DNA from 4 places in the Variovorax sp. MPBD4-3 genome. Region 2 is predicted to be linked to each of the others. Evidence: predicted binding sites of a transcription regulator. Region 2 holds the regulator's gene; each other region holds the start of a gene.
The links. The regulator LexA, encoded in region 2, represses DNA repair genes until DNA is damaged. The targets are predictions, from matches to a motif close to ACTGTATNNNNATACAGT.
Positions count from the first base shown of each region.

Region 1: the regulator LexA is predicted to act here: its motif matches at 1,611-1,628, upstream of AC1RVW_RS10400 (DNA topoisomerase IV subunit B).
Region 3: the regulator LexA is predicted to act here: its motif matches at 2,831-2,848, upstream of imuA (translesion DNA synthesis-associated protein ImuA).
Region 4: the regulator LexA is predicted to act here: its motif matches at 1,561-1,578, upstream of AC1RVW_RS16465 (ATP-dependent helicase).

Region 1 is NZ_JBXASW010000013.1:5,827-9,899, forward strand. Features, by position in the region: gene AC1RVW_RS10400 (DNA topoisomerase IV subunit B) at 1-1,578, opposite strand, end outside; gene AC1RVW_RS10405 (MFS transporter) at 1,737-2,960, shown strand; gene AC1RVW_RS10410 (hypothetical protein) at 2,979-3,119, shown strand; gene AC1RVW_RS10415 (class I SAM-dependent methyltransferase) at 3,139-3,708, shown strand; gene dapA (4-hydroxy-tetrahydrodipicolinate synthase) at 3,787-4,073, shown strand, end outside.
Region 2 is NZ_JBXASW010000010.1:19,272-23,344, reverse strand. Features, by position in the region: gene AC1RVW_RS08370 (D-2-hydroxyacid dehydrogenase family protein) at 1-683, opposite strand, end outside; gene AC1RVW_RS08365 (hypothetical protein) at 774-1,136, opposite strand; gene lexA (transcriptional repressor LexA) at 1,266-1,949, opposite strand; gene AC1RVW_RS08355 (asparaginase) at 2,023-2,985, shown strand; gene adk (adenylate kinase) at 3,020-3,676, opposite strand; gene kdsB (3-deoxy-manno-octulosonate cytidylyltransferase) at 3,815-4,073, opposite strand, start outside.
Region 3 is NZ_JBXASW010000017.1:38,670-42,742, forward strand. Features, by position in the region: gene AC1RVW_RS12990 (aldo/keto reductase) at 1-220, opposite strand, end outside; gene AC1RVW_RS12995 (LysR substrate-binding domain-containing protein) at 335-1,249, shown strand; gene AC1RVW_RS13000 (2-hydroxychromene-2-carboxylate isomerase) at 1,238-1,843, opposite strand; gene AC1RVW_RS13005 (CmcJ/NvfI family oxidoreductase) at 1,840-2,688, opposite strand; gene imuA (translesion DNA synthesis-associated protein ImuA) at 2,863-3,672, shown strand; gene AC1RVW_RS13015 (Y-family DNA polymerase) at 3,641-4,073, shown strand, end outside.
Region 4 is NZ_JBXASW010000025.1:58,832-62,904, reverse strand. Features, by position in the region: gene AC1RVW_RS16465 (ATP-dependent helicase) at 1-1,548, opposite strand, end outside; gene corA (magnesium/cobalt transporter CorA) at 1,774-2,760, shown strand; gene AC1RVW_RS16455 (5'-methylthioadenosine/adenosylhomocysteine nucleosidase) at 2,753-3,511, opposite strand; gene AC1RVW_RS16450 (ABC transporter substrate-binding protein) at 3,629-4,073, opposite strand, start outside.

The sequences.
Region 1 (4,073 bases), on a different contig from region 2:
CACCTGGATGTGCGAGCCGTCCACGTCGGCATCGCTCAGGATGCAGATCTTTCCGTAGCGCAGGCCGCTCATGTCGGGCGTGTCGTTGGGGCCGTGGGGGTCGACGCCCACGGCCACCGAGATGTCGTGGATTTCGGTGTTCGCGAAGAGGCGGTCGCGCTCCACTTCCCAGGTGTTGAGCACCTTGCCGCGCAGCGGCAGGATGGCCTGGCTTTCCTTGTCGCGGCCCATCTTGGCGCTGCCGCCGGCGGAGTCGCCCTCGACCAGGAAGACCTCGTTGTGGCTGATGTCCTTGCTCTCGCAGTCGGTCAGCTTGCCGGGCAGCACGGCCACGCCGGAGCCCTTGCGCTTCTCGACCTTCTGGCCGGCGCGCTGGCGCGTCTGCGCGGCCTTGATGGCCAACTCGGCCAGCTTCTTGCCGTAGTCGACGTGCTGGTTGAGCCACAGTTCGAGCGCGGGCCGCACGAAGCTCGACACCAGGCGCACCGCGTCGCGCGAGTTCAGTCGCTCCTTGATCTGGCCCTGGAACTGCGGGTCGAGCACCTTGGCGCTGAGCACGTACGAGGCGCGCGCGAACACGTCTTCTGGCAGCAGCTTCACGCCCTTGGGCAGCAGCGAGTGCAGCTCGATGAAGCCCTTCACAGCGGTGAACAGCCCGTCGCGCAGGCCGCTTTCATGCGTGCCGCCGGCGCTGGTGGGAATCAGGTTGACGTAGCTCTCGCGCACCGGCTGGCCGTCTTCGGTGAAGGCAACGCACCAGTCGGCGCCCTCGCCTTCGGCGAAGTTGTCGGCGTTCTTGTCGGCATGGCCGCCGCCTTCGAACAGCGGAATGACGGGGTCGCCGTTGAGCGTCTGCATCAGGTAGTCGCTCAGGCCGCCCTTGTAGAGCCACTGCTGGCTTTCCTTGGTCTTTTCGTTCGTGAGCGTGACGCTCACGCCGGGCATCAGCACGGCCTTGCTGCGCAGCAGGTGCGTGAGTTCGCCCATGGGCAGCGCGGAGGTCTCGAAGTACTTGGCGTCGGGCCATGCGCGCACAGTGGTGCCCTGCTTGCGCTCGCCGGCCTCGAGCTTGCGCACCTCGAGTTGCTCGATCACGTCGCCGCCGCTGAAGGCCAGCTTCGCCACCGAACCCTCGCGGTGGGTCGACACCTCGAGCCGCTTCGACAGCGCGTTGGTCACCGACACGCCCACGCCGTGCAGGCCGCCCGAGAAGCTGTAGGCGCCGCCCGAGCCCTTGTCGAACTTGCCGCCGGCATGCAGCCGGGTGTAGACCAGCTCGACCACGGGCGCTTTTTCCTCGGGGTGCAGGCCGAAGGGAATGCCGCGGCCGTCGTCCTCGATGCTGACCGAGCCGTCTGCATGCAGCGTGACCTTGATCTTCTTGCCGTAGCCCGCGAGCGCCTCGTCGGCGGCGTTGTCGATCACTTCCTGAATGATGTGCAGCGGGTTGTCGGTGCGGGTGTACATGCCCGGGCGCTGCTTGACGGGCTCCAGGCCCTTGAGCACGCGGATGGAGCCTTCCGAGTAGCCGGAGGACGCGGACGAAGAATTGGGGGGAGTCTTGGGGGGAGTCGCCATGGGGGCGGATTGTAGTCAGTCGCCGCCAAACAACTGGATACCCATACAGGAGGCGCTTTGATGCCCGGCGCGCATTGAAACGGCGCCTATAAATCATCAATGGCTTTGGCCGCCGGGCCGCCTGCCGAAGCAGCCATGTCGCTACATTCGACGCCATCATGCAAACGCCAGCCCGCACTCTTTCGATCAAGCAAGTCCTCTTCTGCGGGGCGATGATCGTCACGCTCTCCATGGGCATCCGCCACGGCTTCGGCCTGTGGCTGCAGCCCATCACGCAGGCGCAGGACTGGAGCCGACAGACCTTCTCGTTCGCGCTTGCCGTGCAGAACCTGTCGTGGGGCATCTTCGGCGTGTTCGCGGGCATGCTGGCCGACCGCTTCGGCGCGTTCCGGGTACTGATCGGCGGCTCTGTGTTCTATGCACTGGGGCTGTTCGGCATGGCGCATTCGCCGACGCCGCTGCTGTTCACACTGAGCGCCGGCGTGCTGATCGGCGCCGCGCAGGCGGGCTCGACCTACGCGGTGATCTACGGCGTGATCGGCCGGCAGATCCCGGCCGAGCGGCGCTCCTGGGCCATGGGCGTGGCGGCGGCGGCCGGCTCGTTCGGGCAGTTCCTGATGGCGCCCGTCGAAGGCTGGCTGATCGGCCACCTGGGCTGGCAGACGGCGCTGGCCGTGGTGGCGGTGCTGGTGCTGGTCATCGTCCCCCTGGCCTTCGGCCTGCGCGAGCCCAGGACCGAAGCCCTGGCCGGCCACCGCGACCAGTCGGTGCTGCAGGCCGTGGGCGAAGCCTTCCGCTACCCCAGCTTCGGGCTGCTGATGGCGGGGTACTTCGTCTGCGGCTTCCAGCTGGCGTTCATCGGCATCCACATGCCGACCTACCTGCGCGACAAGAGCCTGCCGGCCGACGTGGCCGGCTATGCGCTGGCGCTGATCGGGCTGTTCAACGTGTTCGGCACCTACACGGTCGGCCTGCTGGGCCAGACGCTGGCCAAGCGCAAGATACTGGCGGCGATCTATTTCGCGCGGGCGGTGTCGATCGCGCTGTTCCTGCTGGCGCCCATTTCGCCGATGAGCGTGTATGTGTTCTCGGCGGCCATGGGCTTCCTGTGGCTTTCCACCGTGCCCGCGACCAACGCCATCGTGGCGGGCATCTTCGGGGTGGCGCACCTGTCGATGCTCAGCGGCTTCGTGTTCCTGAGCCACCAGGTCGGCTCTTTCCTGGGCGTATGGCTGGGCGGCTACCTGTACGACACCACGGGCAGCTACGACATCGTCTGGTACATCGCCATTGCGCTGGGCGTGTTCGCGGCGCTGATCAACCTGCCGGTGAAGGAAAGCGCCATCGCCCGGGCGCCCCGGCCGTTGGGCGCGGCGGGCTGATTGCGTATAAAGAGCGCCATGACACCACGGATGCGCCACCACATCGTGCACGCCGGCTGGCTCGCCGCCGCGCTGGCGGTGCTGGGCGGCGTGTTCGCCATGTACGTGCATCCGGAGTTCCTGGTGACGCTGGTGGACCAGATCTGGTCCTGTTTCTGACCCCGTTTCTTGATCCGCCATGAGAGATGCAGCCACCGCGCACGGCTCGGGCGCGCCTTCCGAATGGATCGTCCGCTGGTCGCACCTGCTCGCGCCCCGCGCCAGCGTGCTCGACGTGGCCTGCGGATCCGGGCGGCACATGCGCTGGTTCGCCGGGCGCGGCCACGCCGTGACGGGCGTCGACCGCTCGCCCGAAGCCGTGGCGGCGGCCGGCGCCTTCGGCAGCGTGGTCGAGGCCGACATCGAATCGGGCCCGTGGCCGTTCGCCGGGCAGGCCTTCGGCGGCGTGGTCGTCACGCACTACCTCTGGCGGCCGCGCATGGCCGACATCGTGGCCGCGGTGGCGCCTGGCGGCGTGCTGCTCTACGAGACCTTCGCGGCGGGCAACGAGACCGTGGGCAAGCCCTCGCGGCCCGACTTCCTGCTGCAGCCGGGCGAGTTGCTCGCCGCCTGCGCCGGCCTGCGCGTGGTGGCCTACGAAGACGGTTTCGAGCCCGAGCCGCCCCGCTTCGTCCAGCGCATCGCCGCCGTGCGGGAGGCCGGGAACGCCCCCGGCCAGCCGCCCCGCCACGCCCTTAAGGGAAACTGAGGGGGCCGGGGGGCGTGTTTCCGGCGGCGCCGGAGTAAGTAGAATCGGCGCTTTCGTCCACCGACAAAGAGATTCCCCTTGGAGCAACTGACAGGCAGCATCGTCGCGCTCGTCACGCCGATGCACGACGACGGCAGTGTCGATTACCCCGCCCTGCGGCGGCTCATTGACTGGCACATCGACGAAGGCACCGACTGCCTCGGCGTGGTCGGCACCACCGGCGAATCGCCGACGGTCGATGTCGAAGAGCACTGCGAAATCATCCGCGTCTCGGTCGAACAGGCCAAAGGCCGCGTCCCCGTGATGGCAGGCTGCGGCGCCAACTCCACCAAGGAAGCCATCGAGCTCGCCAAGTTCGCCAAGGG
Region 2 (4,073 bases):
GTGATGAGACCGTTGGTTTCGTCGTTGAGCCGCAGGTGGACCGACAGCACGTCGGCGGCTGCGAAGAACTCCTGGCGGTTCTGCGCCACCTGGAAGCCGTCGGAGCGGGCCTTGGCGCAGCTGGCTTCACGCCCCCAGATCACGACCTGCATGCCGAAGGCCTGCCCGTAGCGCGCGACCAGCTGGCCGATGCGGCCGTAGCCCCAGATGCAGAGCGTCTTGCCCTTGAGCACCGAGCCCAGCCCGAAGTTGGGCGGCATCGAGGCCGACTTGAGGCCCGATTGCTGCCACGCCCCGTGCTTGAGGTTGCTGATGTATTGCGGCAGCCGGCGCATGGCGGCCATGATGAGCGCCCAGGTGAGCTCGGCAGGTGCCTGGGGGGAGCCGGAGCCTTCCGCCACGGCGATGCCGCGCTCGGTGCAGGCCGCCACGTCGATGTGGCCCGCGACGCGACCCGTTTGCGAAATGAGCTTGAGCTTGGGCAGCTTCTCGATGAGCTGCCGGGAGATCTGTGTGCGCTCGCGAATCAGCACGATCACGTCGGCGTCCTTGAGGCGAACCGAGAGTTGCCCGATGCCCTTGACCGTGTTGGTGTAGACCTTGGCTGCGTACGCGTCCAGCTTGGCGGCGCAGCGCAATTTGCGCACGGCGTCCTGATAGTCGTCGAGGATCACAATATTCATGGCGTGCCATTGTGCCTCGCAGCATTGGGATGTCGCACCCCCGAACGTTTGGATACCCACTGCCGACGGGCTCTCCCAGGGGGCCGCGCCTCAGTGCAGGCGTGTGGAGCGGGGCGCGGTGACCATGGCTTCGGCCGCTTCGAGGGCCGCCAGACGGTCGAGCTCCGCGCACACGTCGTCCATGCGGCCGGAGATCACGACACGGTTGCTGCGCTGCTGGCCCTTTCCGTCGACCACACGCACCACGCGCAACGGGCGCGCCGGCGCGGTGGCTGCGGCCGCCGGTGGCGTCGCGCCGCAAGACGGACGCACCGCGACATAGCGCAGGCCGGCGGAACTCTCGCTGTGGTCGAGCGGGGTGTGGCGATGGGGGCGGCGTGCCGGAATCAAACGGTTGGCGAGCGATTGCAGCGGCATCCAGAAATCAGCGATGGCGAGGAGGGCGATTCCCATGTGAACTCCAAAAAAGTATGAGGTTGAACACAGGCAGGATTTCTTGAATCGGCCGCGACAGGGTGATGGCGACTTCGCGCCATACGCCCGCCACCTGTCGCGGCCGGGTGAGTGCTGCCGCCAGCAGGCCTACATCAGCATGGTGTTGCGGATGAGGCCCACGGCGAGGCCTTCGATCTCGAAGGGCTCGCCGGGCTGGACGATGATGGTCGGGTAGTCGGGGTTCTCGGCGTGCAGCTCGATGACCTGCTTGTTGCGTTTCAGGCGCTTGACGGTGACCTCGTCGCCCAGGCGCGCCACCACGATCTGGCCGTTGCGCGCTTCCTTGGTGGCCTGCACGGCGAGCAGGTCGCCGTCCATGATGCCGGCGTCGCGCATGGACATGCCGCGCACCTTGAGCAGGTAGTCGGGCTGGCGCTGGAACAGTGTGTTCTCGACGTAGTAGGTCTGGTCGACGTGCTCTTGCGCCAGGATGGGCGAGCCCGCGGCGACGCGGCCGATGAGCGGCAGTGCCAGTTGCGCCATGCCGGGCAGCGAGAGCGAGAACTGCCCGCCTTCGCGGTGGCGCGTTTCGTTCAGCGAGCGCAGGGCGTCGCCCTTGAGGCGGATGCCTCGCGAGGTGCCGCTGACGAGTTCGATGACACCCTTGCGGGCCAGTGCCTGCAGGTGCTCTTCGGCCGCGTTGGCCGACTTGAACCCGAGTTCATTGGCGATTTCGGCGCGCGTGGGTGGCGCGCCGGTTCGGGCGATGGCGCTCTGGATCAAGTCCAGGATCTGCTGCTGGCGGGCTGTAAGCTTCACGGCGAACTGCATATGTGGTTCCTTGCGGCACTGGCTAGATATCCAGTACCTGTATTTTTAACCAGTTTTAAAGAGTTGACAAGCCATGCCTGATTTCCCTTCGCCTGAACTGCGCCGCGTGGTCGTGCTGGGTACCGGCGGCACCATCGCCGGCAAGGCCGCCAGCAGCGGCGACAACATCGGCTACACGGCGGGGCAGGTGGGCGTGGCGGACCTTCTGGGCGGCATCGAGGCGCCCCAGGGCGTGACGCTGGTGGCGGAGCAGGTCGCGCAACTGGACAGCAAGGACATGTCCCTCGAGACATGGCAAAAGCTCGCGCAGCGCTGCGCGCACTGGCTGGCCGAGCCCGACGTGGCGGGCGTGGTGATCACGCACGGCACCGACACGCTGGAGGAGACGGCCTTCTTCCTGCATTCCGTACTGGCGTGCGCGAAGCCTGTGGTGCTGACCTGCGCCATGCGCCCGGCGAGCGCGCTGTCGCCCGATGGTCCGCAGAACGTGCGCGATGCCATCGGCGTGGCTCTGGCAGCGGGTGCGAAGGGGGTGACCGTGGTGTGCGCCGGCGCGATGCACAGTGGCGCCGACGTGCAGAAAGTTCACACCTACAGGCTTGATGCCTTCGCATCAGGCGATGCAGGCGTGGTGGGCTATGTGGAAGAAGGTGAAGTGCGCCGCGTGAGGGCGTGGCCCGAGGGCGGGGCGCTGCCGGCTTCGAAGATCTTCGAGGCGGCCGCCGTCCAGTGGCCTCGTGTGGAAATCGTCATGAGCCATGCCGGCGCGAGCGGTGCGGTCGTCGAGGCGCTGCTGCAGCCCGGCAGCGCCGAACCGGTCCGTGGACTGGTGCTGGCCGCCACCGGCAACGGCACGCTGCATCACGCACTCGAAGCGGCTGCGCTGAAGGCGCTGGAGGCGGGCGTGGCGGTGGTTCGCGCGACGCGCTGCATGAACGGGCGCATCCTGCCGACAGCCGATGACCGCCTGCGGGACGCGGGCACGCTCACGCCGGTGAAGGCGCGCATCGCGCTGATGCTCGATTTGCTCGGGTGAGGTGGTGGCCGCCCTGACGGAGGGCGACCGGCAATCAGCTGCTCAGCGCTGCGAGTGCGCGCTGGGTGATCTCATCGACCGTGCCCACGCCCTTGATGGCGCGGTACTTCGGCGCGGCGGCCGGGTCGGTCTTGGCCCAGGCCGAGTAGTAGTCGACCAGCGGACGCGTCTGCTGGCTGTACACGTCGAGCCGCTTGCGCACGGTTTCTTCCTTGTCGTCCTCGCGCTGGATCAGGTCTTCGCCGGTGACGTCGTCCTTGCCTTCCACCTTGGGCGGGTTGAACTTGACGTGGTAGGTGCGGCCCGAAGCCGGGTGCGAGCGGCGGCCGCTCATGCGCTCGATGATGTCGCCGAAGGGCACGTCGATCTCGAGCACGTAGTCGAGCTTGACGCCCGCCGCCTTCATGGCGTCGGCTTGCGGAATGGTGCGGGGGAAGCCGTCGAACAGGAAGCCGCTGGCGCAATCGGCCTGGGCGATGCGTTCCTTCACGAGATTGATGATCAGGTCGTCGCTGACCAGTGCACCTGCATCCATGATGGCCTTGGCCTGCAGCCCGAGCGGCGTGCCGGCCTTGACGGCGGCGCGCAGCATGTCGCCGGTCGAGATTTGGGGGATGCTGTACTTCTGGCAAATGAAGGCCGCTTGCGTGCCTTTGCCCGCCCCGGGCGCGCCCAGCAAAATTAGTCTCATGGTGTCCTCGGACGGTTCTTAGATTTTGTGTCGCGCCAGGCGTCGGCTTCAGGGGCTTTGGGCAGGGCGGAGTTGCTTCGAGGATAGCACGCGTGCTCCCCGGGATTTGTCGCTGCCCCGACAGGCACGTCGAGCCCCTCAGGCCGTCGGGCCGGCGGCGAAGACCGCGCGCACGCGCGCCAGGTCTTCGGGCGTGTCGATGCCCGGGCCGGGCGCCACGTGGCTCACGTGGACGGCGATGCGGTGTCCGTGCCACAGCGCCCGCAACTGCTCGAGCGCCTCGGTCGCCTCGACGGGCGAAGGCGGCAGCGACGGAAACTTGCGCACGAAGCCTGCGCGGTAGCCGTAGATGCCGATGTGGCGCAGGGGGGCTGGCGTGGGCAGCACCGTGGGCGCG
Region 3 (4,073 bases), on a different contig from region 2:
ACAGCGCATCGAGCACGCCGGGCAGGCGCTTGTATTCCTCGGTGCCGGGGCGCTGGTCGAAGCCGATCCAGGTGCCGCAGCCGATGACGGGCAGGGCTTCGCGGGTGGAGGGAATGGGGCGGGTGTTCATGGCGGGCGTGGGCGGTCGTTGCGCCAAGGCGGGGAGCGCGGCGCCGGCGCACAGCGCAACGCCTGTGCGCAGCAGCTCGGCGCGGGTGATGGGGAAATCCTTCAGGGGCGGCATCGGCGGCCAGTATCCGGCGGAAGGCGCCGCACGCAAGCTTGCGGCCTGTGCTCCAATCCGGCTTTTCGCCGCCTCACATTCATCATGGGAATGCCACTCTCGCTGCTTCGCATGCCTTCGCTGGACCTGGTGCGGGGCTTCGTGGCGGTAGGCCGGCGCATGAGCATCTCGCTCGCGGCGCAAGACCTCTGCCTCACGCAGTCGGCGGTGAGCAAGCAGGTGCATGCGCTGGAAACGCTGCTCGGCGTGAAGCTGCTGGTGCGCGGCCACCGCTCGATCGCCTTCACGGCCGAAGGCGAGCGGCTCTTTCGCAGCGCCGACGGCGCGGTGCAGCAACTGCAGGACGTGATGGGCGGCATCCGCCAGTCCGGCGAGCAGCGCCCCGTGACGCTGAGCGCGAGCATCGGCATGACGGGGCTGTGGCTGCTGCCGCGGCTGGGCAATGTGCAGAAGCTGCATCCGGGCGTCGACGTGCGCGTGTCGTCCAACAACCGCCTGGCCGACATGCGCAACGACGGCATCGACCTTGCCATTCGCTACACGACGCCCGTGCTTGCGCCGGCCGGGGCGGTGCGGCTCTTCGGGGAAACCGTGGCGCCGGTGGCGCACCCTTCGCTCGGGCTGGCGTCGCTGGCGTCGGCGCAGGCGCTGTCGCAGCTTTGCCTGCTGGCCTTCGACGATCCGCAGCACCCGTGGCTGCAATGGAGCGACTGGCTCGCGGCGGTGGGCTGGGCCGATGCGAAGCCGCGCGCCGTGCTCCATTTCAACCAGTACGACCAGTTGATCCAGGCGGCGCTGGCCGGCCAGGGCGTGGCGCTGGGGCGGCTGGAACTGATCCAGCCGTTGCTCGACGACCGGCGGCTGGTGCGCGTGGCCGCACCCGCGCCGGCGCAGCCTTCAGGCCATGCCTACTGGCTGATCCACGCCGACGAGGCACCGCGCGAAGACGTGCGCCACGTGGCCGAATGGCTGATGGACGAGGCGCGGCAGTCGTCAGGGCACTGAGGGCATCGCCTTGCAACATGCGATCGCCTCGTCGAGGCGGTCGTTGCCCCAGAACATCTCGCTGCCGGCAAAGAAGGTCGGTGCGCCGAAGATGCCTTTGTCCGCGGCCGTCTCGGTCTGGCGCCGCAGCCGCAGCTTGTTGGCGTCGCACAGCGCTTCTTCAAGGATGCGGTGCGCCGGCAGACCCAGTCCGGCGAGCAGGTCGCGCATGGCCTGCGGCGAATCGATGTCGCGGTCTTCGGCGAAGTTCATCGTCATCGTGCGGCGGCAGAACTCGCCCATCCACGGCTGCGCGGCACCCACCAGCGCAATGCGCAGCGGCAGCACGGCCGGGCGCGGAAAGCGCGTCGGCTGCCGCCACGGCAGGCCATGCTTGCGGCACTGGCGGGCCATGTCCTTCCACGTGTAGTCGCCTTTCTCCTTCTGCAAAACGAAGGGCGACGTCTCCCAGCCGAAAGATCGGAAGATCGGCCCCAGCAGGAAGGGCTGCCAGCGGATGCCGATGCCGTGCGCGGCCGCCTCCTGCTCCACGCGCATCACGCTGAGGTAGCTGTAGTTGCTGCCGAAGTCGAACCAGAAGTCGAGCGTGTTCATTCGAACACCACTAGGCAGCGGGCCTCGATGCTCTCGCGCAGCGGCGCGTCGGCGGGCGCCTCGGGGTGGTCGAAGGCGGCATGCGGCGTGTAGCGAGAGACGCCGCTGAGCTGCGAGTCGTACTGCTTGAACACCAGCGCCTCGTGCCGGTCCATCGCGGAAAAATAAGACCAGCGGTGCGAGGGCGAATGCGTCGCGAGGTAGATCTCGCCGGTGCGGCGCGGATAGCGCACTTCGGCGTCGACCAGGTCCCGGGCCATCACCGAGCGGGCATCGCACACGGCGAGCGGCGTGTCGAGCACCGGCCCCCTTATCGAACGCCAGACATTGACGATGCAATAGCGCCGCACGGCCGCGGCTTCCTCGGGGTCGGGCAGCACCAGGGACAGCCGGCGACGGCCAGATTCCTCGGTGTAGTCGTTGTGGATGCGGCCGTTGGCGGCGGCCCGGCCGTCGGTCGCGCGGCGGCCGAAGCTCAGGGCGGCGCGGTCGGCTTCGCGCCTGCGCACCAGGTGGTCGAAGACATGGGCACGCGAGCCGCCCGTGACGGCCAGTGCCAGTTCGGCCACCTCGCGGTGGTAGATGGCCGTGACCTCCGCGTCGTCGAGGAAGTCGCGCACGGCCGTGGGCGCGTCGCGCAGCACGAAGCCTTCGCGCTCGATGTCGGGTGGCGCCGCGGCTGCGCGCGCATCCGCGATGGGCATGGGGCGCAGTTCGTAGCTGCCGCTTTCCCAGGGCGTGTCGGGCGGCGGCTGGAAGGTGTAGCTGACGGGGCGCAGGGCGGACGGCTGGAGGTAGTTCAGGCCTGCGGTGACGGCTGTGACGGCTGTGCTGGGGGTGGTCATGCGGTGCTCCTGTTGGACGGCTCCATTGGAGCGAAGCGGCAGCCCCGGCTCAAACGACTTCTGGGCGCCTTCGCATGAACACCGGGAATATGAAAATCCCCGTGACGAAGAAAAACAGCTTTTTTCCCGCAGCCCATGGAATACTGTATAAAAATACAGTTAACAGTCTTCGCCATGGGCCTTCCTTTCCTCGATTCCTTTTCCGCTGCCGCGGGCCGCGGCGTCTGGCATGCCGACGAACTCGGCCTGGCCGACGCCCAGGTCGTCGCGACCGGCCATGCCGCGCTCGACGCGGAGTTGCCGGGCGGCGGATGGCCGGTCGGCGCGATGACGGAACTGCTGCAGGCCGCGCCCGAAGCCCATGTCTGGCGGCTGCTGCTGCCGGCGCTGGCGCAGGCGGTGCAGGCGCGCGGCGGGCCGGTGGTGCTGGTCGGCCCGCCCTTCGAGCCCTGCGGGCCGTCGCTCGCGGCGCAGGGGCTGCCGGTGGAAGCGCTGATGTGGGTGCGCAGCGAGGCACCGGCCGCGCGGCTGTGGGCCTGCGAGCAGGCGCTGCGCTGCGCCGACGTGGCGGCCGTGGTGGCGTGGCTGCCGCAGGCGCGGGTGGCCGAACTGCGGCGGCTGCAACTGGCGGCGGCGCAGCATGAACTGCTGCTGTTCGTGTGCCGGCCCGACTCGGTCGCGTTGTCGGCTTCGCCCGCGCGGCTGCGCCTTCGCACCGACCGCTGCGAGGCCGATGCTTCGCAGATCGCGCTGCACATCCTCAAGCGCCGCGGGCCGCCGCTGGCCTCGCCGGTCATGCTGCCTGCGCGCAACGAGCGCATGGCCGCGCTGCTGGCCGCCGCCCGGGTGCGCCGCAAGCTGCGGCTGCAGCAGCAAGGCACCGTGGTGGAAGCCGGCGAGACGGCAACCTCCGCCAAGGTGGTGCGCATCGACGCGTGGAAAGGAGGCCCAGGTGCACTGGATCGCCTTGCGGTGGCTACTTGACGACGCCGGCACGCCCGAGGGCCCGGTCCTGCCCACGCCCGAGGCTATCGGCTGGTGGGCGCTGCGCTACACGCCCCACGTCGCCTGGCAGGACGAAGCGCTGATGCTCGAGGTCTCGGCCTGTGAACGCCTCTGGGGCGGCCGGCTGCAGCTGATGCGCCTGCTGCTGGCCGACAACCCCGCGCCCGACGCGCGCATGCTGGGTACGCAGGGCGCCACCAGCCTCATCGCGCTGGCGCGGCTGCGGCTGTTCACGCGCGAAGAGAAGCGGCCGCAAGACGTGCCCGCCGGCCTGCCGCTCGACACCCTGAGCGCGGCGCGCGCGCACCTCGACCTGCTCGCGCGCCTCGGTTGCCGCACCTGGGGCGACGTGGCTGCGCTGCCGCGCGGCGGGCTCACGC
Region 4 (4,073 bases), on a different contig from region 2:
CGCCACCTCCACGTCGGCTGGCCATGCGAGCGCAGGAGAGCGCAGCGCCTCGTAGGCCTTGGCGAAATCGGCCCATTGCTCGCGCGCCGCGGAGGGCGGCACGAAGTCGCGCACGGCCGCCACCGGGTCGGCGGCCTGGTCCATCGCGTCGAGCAGCCGCGTGCCGGTGACGGGCCCGATGCCCGGGATCAGCTGCGTCACGCGAAAGCCCGCCATGCGGCCGCGCGGGTTCTGCGCGAAACGCAGCACCGCGAGCAGGTCCTTCACATGCGAGGCCTCGAGAAACTTGAGCCCGCCGAACTTCACGAACGGGATGTTGCGCCGCGCCAGCTCGAGCTCGAGCGCCGCGCTGTGCGACGAGGTGCGAAACAGCACCGCCTGCGACTTCAGCGCCAGCCCGCCCTCGCGGTGCGCCAGCACCTTGTCGGCCACCCAGCGCGCCTGCTCCGCCTCGTCGGGCACGAGCACCAGCAGCGGCTTGCCGGCCGATGGCTTGTCGGTCCAGAGCGTCTTGGCGTGCCGCTCGGCCGCCTGCGCGATGACGCGGTTCGAGGCGTCGAGGATCGGCTGCGTCGAGCGGTAGTTGCGCTCCAGCGTGACCACGCGTGCGTCCTGAGTGAACTGCGACGGGAAGTCGAGGATGTTGCGCACCGTGGCGCCCCTGAACGAATAGATCGACTGCGCGTCGTCCCCCACCACCGTCACGCCGCGCCCGTCGGGCTTAAGCGCCAGCAGGATCGAGGCCTGCAGCAGGTTGGTGTCCTGGTACTCGTCGACCAGCACATGGTCGAAGCGCGCGCCGACGTGCGCGGCCAGCGCGGGCTCGGCGACCATGCCGGCCCAGTAGAGCAGCAGGTCGTCGTAGTCGAGCACGTTCTGCTGCTGCTTGGCCTCGACGTAGGCGCCGAACAGCTTCTTCAGCTCGGCCTCCCATTCGCCGCACCACGGGAACGACTCCCGCAGCACCTCGGCCAGCGGCGCGCGCGTGTTCACGCAGCGCGAGTAGATCGACAGGCAGGTGCCCTTGCGCGGAAAGCGGTTGACGGTGGAAGACAGGCCCAGCTCGTGGCGCGCCAGCCCCATCAGGTCTTCGGCGTCGCCGCGGTCGTGGATGGTGAAGTTCTCGTCCAGCCCGATCTGCGCGGCGTACTCGCGCAGCAGCCGCGCGCCGATGCCGTGGAAGGTGCCTGCCCACGGCAGCGAGGGCGGCGCCTCCGACTTCAGGCCCAGCACCTTCGCCAGCACCTGGCCGGCGCGCCGCCCCATTTCCTGCGCGGCGCGGCGCGAGAAGGTCAGCAGCAGCAGGCGCTGCGGATCCACCCCGCCGGCAATCAGGTGCGCGACGCGGTGCGCCAGCGTGCTGGTCTTGCCCGACCCTGCGCCGGCGATGACGAGCAGCGGCCGCTCGTCGCGCTCGGCGATGGCCGCTCCCACCCCGTGCTCGACCGCCGCGCGCTGCGCGTCGTTGAGCGTGGCCAGCGCGGCGGCCAGGCGCTCGGCCTGGGTCTTCGGGGCGGTGGAAAGAACGGGGAGCGCAGCGGTCTGCATGGGCACGACTTTACTGTATGCCCGTCCAGTCCAGCCACCTTGCTGCCATGTGGCCAGTGACATAATCGCGCCTCGCTGCAACCGGAGACTCTCCCCATGGAAACCGCCCCGTCTCGGCAGCTTTCAACTCCCTTTCACTGACGCGTTTTCCTCACGCACGTCGGGCCCGGGAATTGAAAGCGCCCCTCCCTCGCCCATCGTCCAGTCACCCCCGGGAGTGAGCCAATGCTCAACATCTTTACGCTCGCCAACGGCCGCCTCGTCCAGGAAGAGATCGAGGCGCTCGAAGAGCTTTCCAAGTTCCAGCCGATCTGGGTCGACCTCGAATCGCCCACGCTCGAAGAGAAGCGCTGGATCAAGCAGTACTACGGCCTGTCCATCCCCGAAGACGCGATGGACGAGGACATCGAGGAATCCGCCCGCTTCTACGAGGAAGACAACGGCGAGCTGCACATCCGCTCCGACTTCCTGATCGACGACGACGAGAACCCGCGCACCGTGCGCGTCGCTTTCATCCTGAACCAGCACAACACCGACCTGCGCAGCCGCGGCGTGCTGTTCTCGATCCACGACGAGGACGTGCCCGTGTTCCGCCTGCTGCGCATGCGCGCGCGCCGCGCACCGGGGCTGATCGAGGACGCCAAGGAAGTGATGCTCAAGCTGTTCGACGCCGACGCCGAGTATTCGGCCGACACGCTCGAGAACATCTACGACGAGCTCGAAGTGGCCGGCAAGAAGGTGCTCTCGGGCAACGTGAGCGACGAGCTGGCCGGCGAGGTGCTCGGCGCCATCGCGCGGCAGGAAGACTTGAACGGCCGCATCCGCCGCAACGTGATGGACACGCGCCGCGCGGTCAGCTTCATGATGCGCAGCAAGATGCTCAACGCCGAGCAGTTCGAAGAGGCGCGCCAGATCCTGCGCGACATCGAGTCGCTGGACAACCACACGGCCTTCCTGTTCGACAAGATCAACTTCCTGATGGATGCGACCGTCGGTTTCATCAACATCAACCAGAACAAGACCATCAAGATCTTCTCGGTGGCCAGCGTGGCGCTGCTGCCGCCCACGCTGATCGCCAGCATCTACGGCATGAACTTCAAGTTCATGCCGGAGCTCGACTGGGCCATGGGCTATCCGTATGCCATCGTGCTGATGGCGGCCAGCGCGCTGGTGCCGATGTGGTACTTCCGCCGGCGCGGCTGGCTCAAGTAGCCGCGCCACTACCCGCGTCTTGCGCGGGCAGCGTGGCCAGCCACGCGCCCACCAGCGCGAGGCTGTAGCGGCTCGCCACCTCCACCACGAAGCGCGCGAAGTCGCCATGCGCGGCATCGTCGGCGCGGTCCGAAATCGTGCGCATCGCGGCAAACGGCACGCCGTAGTCGTGACACACCTGCGCCATCGCAGCGCCTTCCATCTCGACCGCGAGCGCATCGGGCAGCTCGCGCTGCAAGGCCTCGCTCTCCGCGGTGGTGGAGACGAAGCGGTCGCCGCTCACCAGCAGGCCGCGATGCACCCCGGGCTGCCGGAGGCTGAATTCATCCACGGCCTGCTGGCCGACCAAGGCCCCGGGGTCGCGCAGCACGTCGGCCGCCACGGCCGCCAGCGCGTTGCCGATGGCAGCATCGGCCGCGAAGCGCGCCATGCCCATCAGCGGCACCTCGTGCTTCGGGAAAAGCGGCGAGGCGTCCATGTCGTGCTGCAGCAGTTCGGTGGCCACGACCACGTCGCCCACCTTCACGCCCGGCGCCAATCCACCCGCCACGCCGGTGAACACGATGGCCCGCACGCCGAAGCGCTCCAGCAGCACCGTGGCCGTCACCGCCGCCGCGACCTTGCCGATGCGCGACAGCACCGCGACCACCGGCTGGCCCTGCAGATGGCCCACCCAGAAGTCGCGCCCCGCCACGCGCACACGCTGCTCGTCGGGCATCTGCGCAAGCAGGGCACTCAGTTCCTCGTGCATGGCAGCGACGATGGCGATGGGCGCGCGCGGCAAAAAACTCAAGACATTTCTCTTTCCAGAAACACCGCGGAACCGGCTATGCCGGGCCGCAGGTGTTGCCCCCAGCAGCCTGGGGGGTTACTTGATATCCACACCATAGAAAGTGTGGCGCCCGAAGGGGCTCAGCTTGAAGTCGACCACTTCCTTGCGCACCGGCTTCAACTGCACCGCATGCGCGATGGTGAACCACGGCGCCTGCTCCTTGAAGATGACCTGAGCCTTCTTGTAGAGCGCATCGCGGTCGGCCTGCTTGGTCGCGCTCTTGGCCTTCACCACGAGGTCTTCGTAAGGCTGATAGCAGAACTTCGAGATGTTGCTGCCGCTGGCCGACTTGGCCGATGCGCAGCCCAGCAGCGTGTAGAGGAAGTTGTCCGGGTCGCCGTTGTCGCCGGTCCAGCCCAGCATGCCCATCTGGTGCTCGCCGGCCTGCAGACGCTTGCGGTACTCGCCCCACTCGAAGCTCTTGATCTCTGCCTTGACGTTGATCTTGGCCAGGTCGGCCTGCATCAGTTCGGCGATGCGC